4 regions of the Paraburkholderia sp. RL18-085-BIA-A genome follow, and region 3 is predicted to be linked to each of the others. Evidence: predicted binding sites of a transcription regulator. Region 3 holds the regulator's gene; each other region holds the start of a gene.
The links. The regulator LexA, encoded in region 3, represses DNA repair genes until DNA is damaged. The targets are predictions, from matches to a motif close to ACTGTATNNNNATACAGT.
Positions count from the first base shown of each region.

Region 1 (4,200 bases), on a different contig from region 3:
GAGCTGCTCGCACTTGGCGAGGGCGAAGCACCAGTTCCCGGTGAAGATGCGCAAGGGACCGTAGAGGACCCTGCGGAAAAGAAGGTTCAGCGTCTTCGCAAAGAAAAGCGCGACCTCATCGACTCGCTGGCCAGCGGCGATTTCTCAACCCAGAGAGCGCGCGTCGCATACATCCTGAATATGTTTCCGGCGGCCCGAAACAACGACGTCACCCTGGCGCTCAAGTATTGGGCAGAGTTTCAGCCAGCGTTCTTCAATCCCGACGGTATCAAGCCCGAGCATCTGTTCGAGCTGGAGCACGTACCACTTCTCGTTCGAGCGCGCGCCAAGATTCAGAACGAATACGAGCTGTTTCAGGCCGATGTCAAGGTACGACGTCGCCGCCGGGGCCGCGAGGACGAAATGCGCGATGCAGTCCTCGAGGATGTAGCGCCACGGCAAACGCTCCAGGTGTTCGCCGACGAGACGGGCAAGACCGAGGCGCACGTCATCGTAGGAGCTGTGTGGGTATTGAACGGCCGCGCCGTCTTCGACGTGTCGCAAGCCGTCAACACGTGGAAGGCCGGGTCCACATTCGCGAAGAGGGAGATGCACTTCGCGAGGTTCGGCAAAGGAGACATTAGCGCGGTAGCCGACTACCTCGACGTCATCAATGCCCACCGCGAGTTCCTGAGCTTCAAGCTTATCGCGGTCCGGCGAGACAATCTGAAGCGAAGCATCGAGGACACCGTGCAACGTCTGCACGAGTTCATGCTGCTCAAAGGTCTGGAGCACGAGGTGAACAGCGGGCGAGTGGGACTACCTCGGTACGTCACCGTGACTCTCGACGAGGAGCAGTCTCTTGACCAGATTGCGATTGAAGGCATGAAGCAGCGTATTCACGACGGTCTTCAGACCCGCCATGGAAATGAGCTGATTCTTGAGTCCATCGTTGCCGTGTCTTCGAAGAATAGCGCTCTTGTGCAGCTCGCGGACGTCGTCGCGGGCTCGGTGAACCGTCGATTGAACTTCACTGGCACTCGCAACCATAAAGACGACATTGCAGACCTTGTCATCGAAAGACTCGGCATCGAGCTGGACAGCAACGAACGTGATGCTGACCTGGACGCGACGGTCATGTTTCGCATCTGAGCAGCGTTCGCGTCACTGGCGCGCCGAAGCGTGCGAACGCCATCGAATAGCATGTCATTGGGTCGTTCAGTGTTCCAGGGGTTGACCACCGAAGCGTTTGATTGGCGAGAACGATGTAAGCGGTTGCGGCGCTCATATATTTGTAGAAAACCTAGTTTTCTTTCATGATTATTCGGATTGTGTGGCTAAACACTCGCCCAGAGTGACGGGCTTCGACGCGAGATGTGATAGAGCTGTCGCGCACAGCAGCATCACATCGGATGTCGCCTGTGACTGAGTGGTTTCACATCAGTCTCCCCCCGCGCTAGCCGTGGCTATCGACCCACGCACGACACCATGAAAGGCCTGCTGATTCTGCCTCTTCATTAGTATCGAAGGCGCCAAGCACTCCAGACGCCTCTACAACCTTCGAGTCGCGCATGATTGTGCCGCTTCCGGCGAATCGTTCCGGTCGCATGATGTCTTCCTGCTGCAGGATGGCATGGCCCCACAGCGTGTACCCACGATATTTCGCAGTTTGCATCTGTTGACCTCTGAAGGTCGTCCGTACCGCTTCTTATCAGTGATTGCCTCAGCTCTAGCGGCTCGACATGTATCTACTGCTTGAGCCGCCCGGTGTCGATTCCTGCCATCTTCAACGTAGCGTCAATCATCTTCAGCTCCTGGACGAAATCGAGTGCCCATTCTTCGCCGTCGCAGCGCACGGTCATGCCGTTGTGCATCGAAATCAGATAACGCGCCTTGAACAAGGCATCGACAAGCTTCGATTCTCGTTCGGCCTCCCGAACCCACTCGTCCGCTCTCCTGGTGGAATCTCCTCTGAACAAAAGGAAGCTGGATGTTGAGCCGAGCGCGCGATGTCGCGAGGCCAGTTCCCCAAATAAAAGTGACAGTTCACCGCACTGAAATTGCGTGTACGATACTGTATAAATATACAGGTTTTTGATGCCGCATGCTCAGCGCTTTAGCCACCGCCGAAGAGATACATCCGTCCTTGTGGCGTGCGTCGCAGCTCGCGCGTGGCCGTGGGCGGGTCATTGAGACCGGCTATCCCGCGCTGTCTGCCGAGCTTCCCGGAGGGGGCTGGCCGGTCGGAGCGCTCGTCGACCTGATGGTCCAGCAAGCCGGGGTCGGTGAATTGCGACTGTTGCGCCCGGCACTCAGTGGTTCGGGCAACCGCCCTGTGGCGTTTGTGCAGCCGCCGCACACTCCGGACGGACTTGGACTCAGCTACATCGGACTTCCCATTGACCGGGTGTTGCGGGTGAAAGCGCAGAAGACCGCAGATGCGCTTTGGTCGGCTGAGCAGATTCTGCGGGCAGGCAGTTGTGGTGCGCTCATCTTCTGGGTGCAATACGCGCAGGCCTCGTCGCTGCGGCGCCTGCATCTGGCTGCGCAGTCATCCGAGACACTTTTCGTGATGGTCAGGCCTCTGGCTGCGGCACAGGATTCATCTCCCGCGCTTTTGCGGCTCGCTTTAAGACCATCCGCCGACGGTCTGACCGTCGACATTGTGAAACGACGAGGGCCCGCGCGCGCAGAGCCTCTGTCGATTCCCCTTCAACCTACTCCTGTATTGCTTTCCCGACATGCGCGTCTTTCTCGCCGTCCACTTGCCGAAGTTGCCGCTCGAGGTTTTCCGACCGAAGTGGTCATCTGAGCCCGTGCACGGAAGTGCAGTACTGGAGAAAGACAAGGTGGTCATTACAGACAGCACGGCACGTGCAGCTGGCGTGCGCCTCGGGATGAAGCGCGGCGGAGTGCTGACACTGTCGCCGGAAACGGAGATGCATGAACGCGATGCCGCAAGGGAAGCAGCGGCACAGCGCGAGGTGGGTGTTGCCCTGATGCGCTTCTCCCCTGAGGTCGCCTTGCTTGACGAAGCGACGGTCGTGGTTGAGGTCGGCGCGAGTCTGCGACTTTTCGGCGGGTTGCTCGCGTTGTGCAGGGAAGCGAAGAGTGCCCTCGGGACGCTTGGGCTCACGGCGCGCATCAGCGCTGCGCCGACCGGCCAAGGAGGATGGCTACTCGCGAAGTTCGGAAACCGGCGCGTGCTCAAGCTCGCGTCGCTTGAGCAACGGCTGGCCGCTTTGCCGATGATGGCTGTTCCCGAAGTTCGTCCGTTCGGGGAATGGTTTTCCGGACTTGGCTGCGAGACTATCGCTGACGTTAGGCGTCTGCCACGCGCAGGCCTGCAGCGGCGATGCGGTGAACATCTGCTCGACTCACTCGACCGCGCATTCGGCACCGCGCCCGAACTGTTTGACTGGCTCGAACTGCCACCCACTTTCTCCGCACGTATCGAAATGCCGGACCGGCTTGAGCATGCTGACGGCGCAGTGTTCGGTGCGCATCGACTCATCGTGCAATTGTGTGGCTGGCTTTGTGCCAAGCAACTGGCGGTTACGGCCATCAAGCTGCTGCTCGAACATGAGCGCGGACGCGACGCTATCGAGCCGACGACCATCGACATCGCATTGGGCGAGCCGACCTGGAAGGAGGACCATCTCGTCAGGCTACTGAAGGAGCGGTTGCACCGGATTGAGCTGGCTGCGCCGGTCATCGCGTTGCGCCTCGATGCGTCGAAAGTGGTATCGGCGGCGCCGGCTTCCGACACGCTATTCCCGGAGCCGGGAGGTTCGAAGGAAGACCATGCACGCCTTCTTGAGTTGCTCGTCGCTCGACTCGGAGAAGAAAACGTTCTTCGCCCGGCGCCTACCGCCGACCATCGCCCGGAGGTCGCAAATCGTTGGGTGCCGGTGACGCTTAAGTCGAAGCAGGAAGCACTTCCGCAGGGTCTTCCGAGACCGACATGGATGTTGGACAACCCTGTGCGACTGCTGATGCGTAAGCATCGTCCGTTCTATGGGTCTCCACTGCGGATGGTGTCACCCGGTGAACGCATCGAAGCCGGCTGGTTTGATGGTGAGCTGGTGACGCGCGACTACTTCGTGGCGCAGGGGGAAGACCAGAGTTGCTACTGGATATATCGCGAGCGTGTCAGCAGCCGCGATGCGGAAGAGGAGCAGCGATGGTTCCTTCACGGACGGTTCGGTTGATGCGTCATGG
Region 1 covers NZ_JARESU010000008.1:26,164-30,363, reverse strand. Annotated here, with positions in the region: gene P0D89_RS07665 (DUF3800 domain-containing protein) at 1-1,131, shown strand, start outside; gene P0D89_RS07660 (hypothetical protein) at 1,436-1,654, opposite strand; gene P0D89_RS07655 (hypothetical protein) at 1,728-1,958, opposite strand; gene imuA (translesion DNA synthesis-associated protein ImuA) at 2,084-2,791, shown strand; gene P0D89_RS07645 (Y-family DNA polymerase) at 2,721-4,190, shown strand; gene P0D89_RS07640 (error-prone DNA polymerase) at 4,197-4,200, shown strand, end outside.
Region 1: a site for LexA is predicted at 2,053-2,070, ahead of imuA (translesion DNA synthesis-associated protein ImuA). Genes of this name have one in related genera too.

Region 2 (4,200 bases), on a different contig from region 3:
GACGCCGATCAGGCTGGCGGGCGCGCCCCAGCGCAGCACCGCCGCGTATTCGCCGACGTTATGCGCGAGCAGGCCGGGCTCGCCGAACGCGAGCAGGATCTGCGACGCGAACGACAGCAGGATGAACGCCGGCACCGACAGCAGCACCGACAGCACGAAACCGGTCCAGTAGATATGCGGCACGCGGCCATCGTCCTGCGCGCCTCGCGCGTGCGACACGCTCACGCTGACCGAAGTCAGCACGCCTTGCAGCAGCGTCACCACGACGAAGAACAGGTTCGCGCCGAGCCCGCCGGCCGCGAGCGCATCGGGGCCGAGCGAGCCGAGCAGGATGGTGTCGGTGACGCTCATCGCCATTTGCGAGAGCTGCGCGATCGCGAGCGGCGCGGCGAGCCGGGCAGTGTCGGCCGCGTGGCGGGAGTAGGTTGGCGGCCGGGCGGCCACCCGGGTGAAGCCGGATTGAGTCATGAAGCGCTTGACGGCGGAAGTGGCAGCAGTGTCACGGGGCGCGTGAGGCGCGCGTCGCTCGCTTCGTACGCTGGCGGCGGCGCGTTGCAGCGGCAACGTGTTCAGCAGCGGGGAAGGAAAGCAGTGCTTCGTGAGCCGCTCGTGTTGGCCAAAGGGTTTGTCTGTCGAAACCAACAGCTTATTGCGTCGCCCCGGCGATGTCGATGGAAGACGCACGATTCTGGTGCGCGCGACGCTGCGAATTTCCGGACTGGCGGCACGGCAGGCGCGCCGGACTTGGCGGACGTGGCCTCAATGTGGCTCGTGGACCGCGATCCGTGTATCGCCGAGCAGCACGACCTGGCCCGCGCGGATTTTGCAGGTTTTGCGTGTTTCGACCCGGCCGTCGACGGTCACGGCGCCCTCCGCGACCATCATTTTGGCTGAGCCGCCGCTGTCCGCGAGCCCCGTTATCTTCAGGAGATTGTGCAGTTCGACGTAGTCGCCGGTGAGCGTGAAATCGAGGTTGGGCATGGCGTTTGCACCTTCAGGCAAAGGGTTCGCATCATAAGGCACAAGCTTGCCCTGGATGAAGCCCGCGGTCCGCGCGGCCCCCGCGCAAGCAAATGCAAGCAGTTGTTATCCGATTGTCGGAAAGTGAAACGTTGCGTAACACGGCTCGTACATCGCAGAATTCGCTAGTAAAGTGCGGATACGTAGCAAAGATTGCTGGATTTTCATCGAAAGCCAGCGACCAGAAGACCGGGCGAGGTACGCGGGACATCCCATCCCAACCGACCGCTGGACACGACGCCCGCGTCACAACAACTTTAGAGAGGATTAGCCATGACCCAGATTCGTTCGCTCCTGATCGGTACCGCCCTCACGGCTTTTGCCGCCACCGCCGCCGTGGCGCAGACCGTGCAACCGGCCGCAGGGCTCAGTGGCCAGGCTCAGATGCAAACGCAAGGCGCGGATGTCGCGCCCGCAGCTCCCGCCGCGCAGGGCGTGCAGCCGGTGACGCCGGCGCCTACCCGCCTGACGGCGTCGGGTTCGACCGATCCGCTGGTGCAAAAGCGTGACGCCAACGCGAAGGCGAATGCGGAATATCGCGCGTCGAAGAAGGCGTCGAAGGCGGCAATGACGGATCAGCAGAAGGCCGCCAAGGCGCAGTACAAGGAGCAGGTGCACGACGCGAAGATCAACCAGAAAGCAGATAAGCAGGCCGCCAACAACGAAATGAAGATGAACATGGAAGGGCAGGCTGCAACTCAGGTTGATGGCGCTGACGTGAAGCACTAAGCCAGCCGCGAAGCGCGGGCGTGGCGGCAGAGGTGTGTGGTCACGCCGTGCTTTGGCTTGGTCTGGATGCAACTGTCGGGCGAGGAGCGCGTCGCGCAGGCTGCGCACCCCCGGCCCTTTTGCTTCAGCCCGGATTTTCAGCGGGACGCTGCCGTGCCGCTTTGAAATTGAAAAGCACCGCGCAGCGCGTCGTACGACGTTTGAGGGAGGTGTTGGATGAGTATCACCAGGTCCACAAAGAACCGGATTTATGCCGCGTTGATCGCGGGTTGTCTGTCGTCGGTCGCGTTCGCGCAGGCGAGCGACCCGGCTGCGGCGCCCGTCACCCACGCCGACAAGCAGGCCGCGAAGGAACAGTCGAAGGCGGACAAAAAGGCCGCAGTCGCTCAGGCCAAGGCGGACAAGAAGAAAACCGAGGCTCAGGCCGACGCCGACAAGGCCAATGCCGATGCCAATCTGAAGGACGCGAAGAAGCAGTAGTTGTCTGCGTCGCAGGCAGGGGAGGTCGATCTCACGTCTTCCGCTTTGCTCGCGAAACAATGAATGGCCCGTCGCGCGAAAAGGTGCGCACGGGCCATTTTATTTTGAGATCCGTGCGTTCGCGTCGAGCCGACTCGCGTAGCTTTGCAGCAACTCGGGCTGTGCCCATCCCAGTCGAGCCATCGCAGCTACAAGCCGGTTCGGCCCCGCTCCCAAGCGGCCGTCAAAAAAAGGGGCGCTTGTCGCCAGCAGTTGTATGGATATACAGTATGCGTCGCCATCCTGTGTCCATCCAAACGTCCAGACCCAACGTGCTCTCCGTCGCTGAATCTCCGCCGCCGTCCGATACCGCCGCCTGGCTCACGAAGCTCAACGACGCCCAGCGCGAAGCCGTCGAGTATGGCGCCGACACACCCAATGCGCCCCTCGGCGCGCTGCTGGTGATCGCGGGCGCCGGCTCCGGCAAGACCAACACGCTCGCGCATCGGGTCGCCAATCTGGTGGTGAAGGGCGCCGATCCGCGCCGCATCCTGCTGCTGACTTTTTCGCGTCGCGCGGCGCTCGAAATGACCCGCCGTGTCACGCGCATCGCCGGCGCGGCGCTCGGCGCGCGGGCCGCGCTCGCGCAGGGGCTGACGTGGTCGGGCACGTTCCACAGCGTCGGCGCGCGGCTGCTGCGCGAATACGCCGATCTGATCGGTCTCGCGCCGTCCTTCACGATCAACGACCGCGAAGATTCCGCCGATCTGATGAACCTGGTGCGCCACGAACTCGGGCTGTCCGCGAAAGAACGGCGCTTCCCGGCCAAGGGCACGTGCTTTGCCATCTATTCGCGCGTCGTGAACACCGGGGCCTCGCTCGGCCAGGTGCTCGACAACGCGTTCCCGTGGTGCCGCGAATGGGAAGCCGACCTGCGCATGCTGTTCGCCGCATATGTCGACGCGAAGCAGAAGCAGAGCGTGCTCGACTATGACGATCTGCTGCTCTACTGGTCGCACATGGCCGCGGAGCCTGCCATCGCGGCCGACCTGTCGGCGCGCTTCGACCACGTGCTGGTCGACGAGTATCAGGACACCAACCGCCTGCAGGCGTCGATCCTGCTCGCACTGAAGCCGGACGGGCGCGGCCTGACCGTGGTCGGCGACGACGCGCAGTCCATCTACTCGTTTCGCGGCGCGACCGTGCGCAACATTCTCGATTTCCCCGCGCAGTTCGACCCGCCCGCGCGGCAGGTCACGCTGGAGCGCAACTACCGGTCCACTGCGCCGATCCTGGCCGCGTCGAACGCGGTGATCGAACTGGCCAGCGAGCGCTACACGAAGAATCTGTGGACCGACAAGGCGTCGGCGCAACGCCCGCGTCTGGTCACTGTCGCCGACGAAGCCGATCAGGCCCGCTACATCGTCGAACAGGTGCTCGAAGCGCGCGAGCAGGGGATGAAGCTGAAGTCGCAGGCGGTGCTGTTTCGCGCCGCGCACCACAGCGCCGCGCTGGAGATCGAACTGACCCGGCGCAACATTCCGTTCGTCAAGTTCGGCGGGCTGAAATTTCTCGATTCGGTGCATGTGAAGGACGTGCTCGCGGTGCTGCGCTGGGCGGAGAATCCGCGCGACCGCGTCGCCGGTTTTCGCGTCGTGCAGTTGCTGCCGGGCGTGGGGCCGGCCACCGCGGCGAAGGTGCTCGACGAGATGGTTGCGCGCGCGGGCGGCGGCAATCCCGCCGATACCGCCGCGAGCGCACTGGCTGCGTTCGCCGCGCCCGCCCGTGCGCAGGAGGACTGGCACCCGTTCGTCAAGCTGATGTCGAGCGTGTACGGGCGGCAGACGCCGTGGCCCGCCGAGTTCGAGATGGTGAGGCGCTGGTACGAGCCGCATCTCGAACGCAATCACGAGGACGCCGCGATCCGTCATGCGGACGTGTTGCAGATGGAAAGTATCGCGGGCACGTATGCGTCGCGCGAGCGCTTTCTGA
Region 2 covers NZ_JARESU010000005.1:91,437-95,636, forward strand. Annotated here, with positions in the region: gene P0D89_RS05220 (MATE family efflux transporter) at 1-468, opposite strand, end outside; gene P0D89_RS05225 (RNA-binding S4 domain-containing protein) at 760-981, opposite strand; gene P0D89_RS05230 (hypothetical protein) at 1,294-1,749, shown strand; gene P0D89_RS05235 (hypothetical protein) at 1,966-2,229, shown strand; gene P0D89_RS05240 (ATP-dependent helicase) at 2,541-4,200, shown strand, end outside.
Region 2: a site for LexA is predicted at 2,481-2,498, ahead of P0D89_RS05240 (ATP-dependent helicase). Genes of this name have one in related genera too.

Region 3 (4,200 bases):
ACGGCGACCAGCGGCACGACCAGAAACAGCGCGAGAAACAGCAGCGCGATGCCGGTCAGCAGCCAGCGCACCACGGGCCGTTCGGTCACCGGGTCGGGCCGGCGCGCGACGTTCAGTGGCGCACGCGGCGCAAGCGCCACGGCCGCGCTGTTGTTCGCGTGATGCGCGCGATTCGCATGGTCCGCGCGATTCGCGTCGTTCACGGATTGGCGGCTCATTGCACACCTCCGCCGATCGCGACGACACTCGTTGCGGCAACCGGCGCCGGCCCCGCGCCGCCGCGGCTCGTGCGGCGCTGCAAATACCACTGCAAGCTATTGATGAACAGCAGCATCAGAAACGACACCACCAGCATCACCACCGCCAGCGCGGTCGCACCCGCATAGTCGTATTGCTCCAGCTTGGTGATGATCAGCAGCGACGTGATCTCCGACTTCATCGGCACGTTACCGGCAATGAAGATCACCGAGCCGTATTCGCCGAGCGCGCGCGCGAACGCGAGCGCGAAGCCGGTCAGCAGCGCCGGGAACACCGCCGGCAACACGACGCGGCGAAACGTCAGCCAGCGCGATGCGCCGAGGCACGCGGCCGCCTCTTCCTGCTCGCGCTCGAACTCCTCGAGCACCGGCTGCACCGTGCGCACGACGAACGGCAAGCCGATGAAGGTCAGCGCGACCAGCACGCCGGCTGGGGTGAACGCGATCTTGATGCCGAGCGGTTCGAGAAACTGCCCGATCCAGCCATTGCCCGAGTACACCGCCGCGAGCGAAATGCCCGCCACCGACGTGGGCAGCGCGAACGGCAGATCGACCACGGCGTCGACGATGCGCTTGAACGGAAACGTGTAGCGCACCAGCACCCACGCGACCAGAAAGCCGAACACCGCGTTGATCAGCGCGCCGCCGAGCGCGGAAAAGAACGTCAGGCGATACGACGCGAGCACCCGTGGCGACGTCACGGCGCGCACGAACTGATCCCAGTCGAGGGTCGCGGTCTTGAGAAAGGTCGCCGCCAGCGGGATCAGCACCACGAGGCTCAGATAAGCCACCGTGATGCCGAGTGTCAGGCCAAAACCGGGCAGCGCGCTCGGTTTTCGGAAGGTCAACGTCGTCATGCTGGATACTCTTCAGGTTGATGCTTGCGTTGTGATACCGATCTTCGGCCGCCGGATTCCGGTTGGCCGAAAGCGCGCCCAGGGGCGCGCTCGAAAGTGGCGCGTTGCCGCGCCGTGCCGTCGATGCCGATGCCGATGCCGGACAACAAGGCAGGCATCGGCAGACTTACTGTGGCTGGTAGATCGAATCGAACACGCCGCCGTCGGCAAAGTGCGTCTTCTGCGCGTTCGCCCAGCCGCCGAACGAATCGTCCACCGTGTACAGCTTCAGCTTCGGAAACTTCGCGGTCAGGTCGGCCGGCACCTTGTTCGAACGCGGCCGGTAGAAGTTCTTCGCGGCGATCTCCTGGCCCTCTTCGCTGTACAGAAAGTTCAGATACGCTTCGGCGAGCTTGCGCGTGCCGTGCTTGTCGACGACCTTGTCGACCACCGCGACCGGCGGTTCGGCCAGAATGCTCACCGACGGCACGACGATTTCAAACTTCTCCGGACCAAACTCCTTCAGCGACAGGAACGCCTCGTTTTCCCAAGCGATCAACACGTCGCCGATACCGCGCTGCACGAAGCTGGTGGTCGCGCCACGCGCGCCCGAATCCAGCACGCCCGCGTTCCTGTACAGCTTGCCGACGAACTCCTTCGCCTTCTGCGCATTGCCGCCCGGCTGATGTTCGGCATACGCCCACGCCGCCAGATAGTTCCAGCGCGCGCCGCCCGAGGTCTTCGGATTCGGCGTGACGATCGACACGCCCGGCTTGATCAGATCGTCCCAGTCCTTGATGTGCTTCGGGTTGCCCTTGCGCACGAGGAACACGATGGTCGACGTGTACGGCGCCGCGTTGTCCGGCAGGCGCTTTTGCCAGCCTTTGTCGACGAGGCCCTTGCTGGCGAGCGCGTCGATGTCGTAGGCGAGCGCCAGCGTCACGACGTCAGCCTGCAAACCGTCCAGCACCGAGCGCGCCTGCGCGCCTGAGCCGCCGTGCGACTGCTTGAAAGTGATCGATTCGCCGGTTTTGGCCTTCCATTCCTTGCCGAACGCCTGGTTGACGTCCTGATACAACTCGCGCGTCGGATCGTAGGAAACGTTCAGCAGCGTAGTGTCGGCGGCGTGCGCCTGGGTGATTGTGCCGAGCACGCCGGCCGCGCCGAACGCGAGCGCCGCGATGAGTTGCCTGGTCCTGCCCGCCAGCCCCGTGTGTCGATGGTTCATGTTCGATCTTCTCCGCGTTGTGGTCCGCTGAAACAGCGTCTGGTGTCGTTTTGCGTCGCGGTCACGTGCACATGAGCGCCAACTCGGAGGCCAGTCTATCGAAGCGCTTTCATCATTAAAAATAATGTTTCTTCATTTTTTAATACGCAAAAGTGGTAATGGCAGCTGGATAAGGCGTTGCGGCACGAAAACGGCTGTTTCGACGTCGCAGAGCGGCGCTGGAACGCCACCCCAGCCAGCGAACTTAAAGTAAAGCTTGAATTGCGCCGAATACTGTATAAAAATACAGTCACCTGTTCATTCATACAGTGGCCATGACAAAACTCACCGCACGACAGCAGCAGGTATTCGATCTGATCCGCCGGGCGATCGAACGCACTGGTTTTCCGCCCACCCGCGCGGAGATTGCCGCCGAATTGGGCTTCAGCTCGGCCAACTCGGCAGAAGAACACCTGCGCGCGCTCGCTCGCAAGGGCGTAATCGAACTCGCGGCCGGCGCGTCGCGCGGCATCCGCCTGCTGGCGGGCCCGGACGAGGCTCCGTACCAGTTCACGTTGCCGCATGCCAGCATCATGCAACTGTCACTGCCGCTGATCGGCCGGGTGGCAGCCGGCAGCCCGATCCTCGCGCAGGAACATATCTCGCAGCACTACGCGTGCGACCCGGCGCTGTTCTCGAGCAAGCCTGACTACCTGCTGAAGGTGCGCGGGCTGTCCATGCGCGACGCGGGCATCTTCGACGGCGATCTGCTCGCGGTGCAAAAGAGGAGCGAAGCGAAAGACGGCCAGATCATCATTGCCCGCCTCGGCGACGACGTCACGGTCAAGCGCCTGAAGCGCCGGTCCAACGGCATCGAGCTGATCGCCGAGAACCCGGATTACGAGAACATCTTCGTTGAGACCGGCAGTGCGGAATTCGCGCTGGAAGGCATCGCCGTGGGGCTGATTCGTCCCGGCGAGTTTTAAGCCGCAAGCGCGGCGCCTTGGCGTCGCAGATACGTCGCAGATACGTCGCTTGTGCCTCGCTTGTGCCTCGCTTGTGCCTCGCTTGTGCCTCGCTTGTGCCTCGCTTGTGCCTCGCTTGTGCCTCGCTTGTGCCTCGCTTGTAACTATTGGCCACACTCACACTGCATCAACGCTGCATCGCCTGGAGAGACTCATGGAACGCCTTGCCCGCCTGCTGCCTTTTCGCCAGTTCGGTCGTCTGCGCCATTTGCGCAATCTGGTGCCTTGCTCATTGATCGAAGCGGCCGCGGCGAATACCGCGTCGCTGTTCGACACACCCGCCGAGGCAGCGAGCCTGCCTTCTGCGTTGCCCGCATTTGCTCGCGTGTCATTGAACTCGGGGTTGAACACGGCCGAGCCGGCGCGTCGCGCGCCGGTGCGGGTCTATCACGGGCCGTCGCGGCTGATCATGGTCGGCACGGTCGACGCGGTGTGCCGCATGATCGACCGATGCATTGCCGACGAAGCCAATGTCCACGGCGCGGTGTTCGAGTCTTGACTAAGTGTTGAGCCCGCCAGCAGTTGCCTGATGCATCGCACGTAATCGTTCGCTGTTTCGCCCTTTCCAGACTAGCCAGCGGAATTTGCCTAGAATGGGATGGTTTCTGCGTGACCGAGGTCCACGTTAGATCAAACCTGATGGGGAGTCCCGCTCGATGACAGTTCCGACACGCAACAAAGGCAGCGCCACCCGGCCGCTGATCATCACGCTGATCGTGATTGTGGTGATCGCCGTGTTCGGGTTTGCTTACGCATCACCGTATATCGCACTGAACAATCTCAAACGCGCGGCCGATGCGCGCGACGTTGAAACCGTCAATCAGTATGTGGATTTCCCCGCGTTGCGCGACAGCCTGAAGCTGCAGATCGCCGGC
Region 3 covers NZ_JARESU010000023.1:30,832-35,031, reverse strand. Annotated here, with positions in the region: gene cysW (sulfate ABC transporter permease subunit CysW) at 1-218, opposite strand, end outside; gene cysT (sulfate ABC transporter permease subunit CysT) at 215-1,114, opposite strand; gene P0D89_RS17815 (sulfate ABC transporter substrate-binding protein) at 1,281-2,321, opposite strand; gene lexA (transcriptional repressor LexA) at 2,636-3,286, shown strand; gene P0D89_RS17805 (hypothetical protein) at 3,480-3,824, shown strand; gene P0D89_RS17800 (DUF2939 domain-containing protein) at 3,982-4,200, shown strand, end outside.

Region 4 (4,200 bases), on a different contig from region 3:
GAAGCCAGAGTTCATGGATCGGCTGACCATTGGGCCGGACGCCCGACGCAAGCACCACGTCACGTGGTTTTTCGTCGGTCAAGCACGCTTCCACATCCCACAGACCATCTGCTCGCTCATAGGCTTCCGCTCTGATTGCGCGACGGTGGCGCAACTGACGGGACACTGGCGGCGAAAGCGGCATGCGGGAAGGAAAGGCCGGATTGGAAAACCCATGAATTTTAGCATACTGGGTATTTGAGACAGGTTGGAATACGTTCGAGCGATTGGCGCCCCTGAGCGCGCGGCGGACGTTGCGCCGCTAATCGCCGCTCCATGTCTCGTCGATGCCTTTGAGGATTTTGCCGATCGTCGCGCCGGAGAAACCGCGCGATGCCAGAAAGCGCGCCTGCTTCGCCCGCTCGGCCGGCGTTTCGGGAAGCTGACCGAACTTCTTGCGCCAGACAGCTTGGGCGCGCGTGAGTTCGGTTTCACGCAATTGCGCGCTGGCCTCTTCGACGAGGCTCTGATCGACCGCATGGTGCTTCAGTTCGCCGATGATCCGGCTCGTGCCCAGTCGCGACGAGCGCCGGTGAATCAGACTTTCCGCGAAACGTGAGTCGGATAGCCAGTTCTCGGCTTCCAGTGCGTCGAGCACGGTATCGAGCGAATCGGTTTCCTCGACGAATGGCTTCAGTTTGCGCGCGAGTTCGGCGCGACTGTATTCGCGGCGAGATAAATAGCCGAGCGCGCGTCCTTTGAGCGAACGTGCGGGGCGTTGGGATTTTTTGGTTTCGTCCTGCCCTGGCTTCGCTTCGCCGGGCGTGCGACGCGAGCGGGTGTAGGTGGTCTCGGAAGGATCCGAGGCGGCAAGCGCAGAGGATTCAGACGATGCGCGCTGCGGTTCACGGCCCGCAGCGCGATCGTGTGCGTCGAACGATTCGAACGAATCGTCCTCTTCGTCACGCGGGCCGCCCGAGTGGCGTCCGGCATCGGACAACGGCCGGCCCTTGCGTATCACTTGAGGGTTACTCTTCTTCGTCCGCGACTTCTGCGCCTGCGCCGGTCACTGCCTCGGCCATTGCATTGACGCCCAGCGATTCGCGGATACGGTTTTCGATCTCACGGGCGATGTCCGGATTCTCGCGCAGGAACTCACGCGCGTTGTCCTTGCCCTGACCGATCCGTTCGCCGCTATAGCTGTACCACGCACCGGCCTTGTCGACGATCTTTGCCTGCACGCCCAGGTCGATGATTTCGCCCTGACGCGAAATACCTTCGCCGTACAGAATGTCGAAAATCGCTTCCCGAAACGGTGGCGACACCTTGTTCTTGACGACCTTCACGCGCGTTTCATTGCCGATCACTTCGTCGTTCTTCTTGATCGAACCGATCCGGCGAATGTCCAGACGCACCGACGCGTAGAACTTCAGCGCGTTGCCGCCCGTGGTGGTTTCCGGGTTGCCGAACATCACGCCGATCTTCATGCGGATCTGGTTGATGAAGATCACCAAGCAGTTCGTGCGCTTGATCGTGCCGGTGAGCTTGCGCAGCGCCTGCGACATCAGACGCGCTTGCAGACCCGGCAGCGAGTCGCCCATTTCGCCTTCGATTTCAGCCTTCGGCACGAGCGCCGCGACCGAGTCGATTACGATCATGTCGATCGAGCCCGAGCGCACCAGTGCGTCGGCGATTTCGAGCGCCTGTTCGCCGGTGTCCGGCTGCGAAACCAGCAGGTCGTTCACGTTCACGCCAAGCTTGCCCGCGTACTGGATGTCCAGTGCGTGTTCCGCGTCGATAAACGCCGCCGTGCCGCCGATCTTCTGCATTTCAGCGATGACTTGCAGCGTCAGCGTGGTTTTACCGGACGATTCCGGGCCATAGATTTCGACCACACGGCCACGCGGCAAACCGCCGACGCCCAGCGCGATGTCGAGGCCGAGCGATCCGGTTGAGACCACCTGGATGTCTTCGACTACCTCACCTGCGCCGAGCCGCATGACCGACCCTTTGCCGAACTGCTTTTCGATCTGCGCGAGCGCGGCGGCAAGCGCCTTGCTCTTTTCAGCAGTCAGTCCAGCCGAGCCTTTCTTGCTTTCTTCCATGAATCGTCCTTTGCTATGATGAACGGCGTCTGAGGCAGATGTGCCGCCCACTTTTAGCGGACAGCACACGAAACCCAGACACTGTATAAAAAAACAGTGGTTTTGGCAAGCGCGATTCTCATGCGAACGCGCATTTTTACCGTCGCGCTGCCCAAACCACCCACAATAATTTTCGGAGACCGCTGTGCGCCGGAGACACCTTCGGTGCCGGCAAGGCCAGGTTGGCGCATCATGCGAATTCTGATTGCCGAAGACGACAGCATACTCGCGGACGGTCTGGTTCGATCACTCCGCCAATCGGCCTATGCGGTCGATCACGTGAAGAGCGGCGTGGAAGCCGATACCGCGCTGTCAATGCAGACGTTCGACCTATTGATTCTCGATCTGGGCCTGCCGCGCATGTCCGGACTCGAGGTGCTGCGGCGTCTGCGCGCGCGCAATTCCAACCTGCCAGTGTTGATCCTGACCGCCGCGGACAGCGTCGACGAACGCGTCAAAGGTCTCGACCTCGGCGCCGACGACTACATGGCGAAACCCTTCGCGCTGAACGAGCTCGAAGCGCGCGTGCGCGCGCTGACCCGCCGCGGCGCGGGCGGCGGCCCCACGGTCGTGCGGCACGGCTCACTGTCGTTCGACCAGGTTGGCCGGATCGCCTATGTGAACGACCAGGTGATCGACCTGTCGGCGCGCGAACTCGGCTTGCTCGAAGTGCTGCTGCAAAGGATCGGCCGGCTGGTGTCGAAGGAACAGCTCGTCGACCATCTATGCGAATGGGGCGAGGAAGTCAGCAACAACGCAATCGAGGTCTACGTGCACCGTCTGCGCAAGAAAATCGAGCCGAGCGGCGTGCGCATCATCACCGTGCGCGGCCTTGGCTACTGCCTCGAAAAGGCGGCGTCGCCCGCGAGCGCGAGTGCGGCCGCCACGCCCGCTTCCACCGAGCCCGATCCGCCCGCCTCGCCGCCGTCCGGCGCGATGCCGGCAAGTCACCACTATAAATAGAGGAAGAGGACGCCCATGTCCGCACGCGCAGATCGCGCCACGGCGCACGCGGCGGACCTCGACGAAGCGCGCGACGAGCGCTACGCCAATCCGTTCGCCCCGCCCGACGAAACCGAAGCCGCCGCCGAAGCGCGCCCCCGCTCGCTGTTCGGTGAGATTCTCGACTGGATGCTCGCGCCGCTGCTGCTGCTCTGGCCGATGAGCCTCGCGGTCACCTATCTGGTCGCCAAGTCGATCGCGAACGGCCCGTTCGACCGCGCGCTCGAAACCGACGCCTACGTGCTCGCCCGCCAGATTCATCCGGTCAACGGCGTGGCGGAGCTGTCGCTGCCCGACTCCACCCGCGACTTTCTGCGCGCCGACAACGTCGACAGCGTGTTCTATCAGGTGCTCGGCACGCGCGGCGAGCTGGTGAGCGGCGAGCACGACATGCCCTTGCCGCATGAAGAGGACCGGCCGCAGCCGGGCATCGTCGAATTCCGCGACGACGTGCTGCGCGGCAACGATATCCGCGTCGCTTACACGACCGTCGAGTTCCCGCAGACGCCGGGCGCGCAGCCCGTGCTGGTGCAGGTCGCCGAAACGCTCGACAAGCGCAGCCAGCTTGCCAACGACATCATCAAGGGCGTGATCCTGCCGCAGTTCGTGATCCTGCCGCTCGCGATCCTGCTGGTGTGGTTCGGCCTGTCACGCGGCCTCGAGCCGCTGCACGCGCTGCAGGCGCACATCCGCTCGCGGCGCCCGGACGATCTGTCGCCGCTCGAAGCGCGCCGCGCGCCGCCGGAAATCGAGCCGCTGGTGACTTCCTTCAACGATCTGCTCACCCGGCTCGAACAGAACATGGAACTGCAGAAGCGTTTCATCGCCGATGCCGCGCATCAGATGAAGACGCCGCTCGCCGGCCTGCGCACCCAGGCCGAGCTGGCGCTGCGTCAGGACGTGTCCGAGGAAGTGCACCGCTCGCTCGAACAGATCGCCACCAGTTCGGAGCACGCCGCGCGGCTCGTCACGCAGTTGCTGGCGCTGGCGCGCGCGGAAAACCGCATGTCGGGACAAATCTTCACGCCGGTCGAGGTGGGCGAGGTTGCGCGCAGCGCCGTGCGCGACTGGGTGC
Region 4 covers NZ_JARESU010000013.1:72,886-77,085, forward strand. Annotated here, with positions in the region: gene P0D89_RS12050 (DUF2889 domain-containing protein) at 1-184, opposite strand, end outside; gene recX (recombination regulator RecX) at 302-1,000, opposite strand; gene recA (recombinase RecA) at 1,008-2,084, opposite strand; gene P0D89_RS12065 (response regulator) at 2,316-3,086, shown strand; gene P0D89_RS12070 (sensor histidine kinase) at 3,102-4,200, shown strand, end outside.
Region 4: a site for LexA is predicted at 2,165-2,182, ahead of recA (recombinase RecA). Genes of this name have one in related genera too.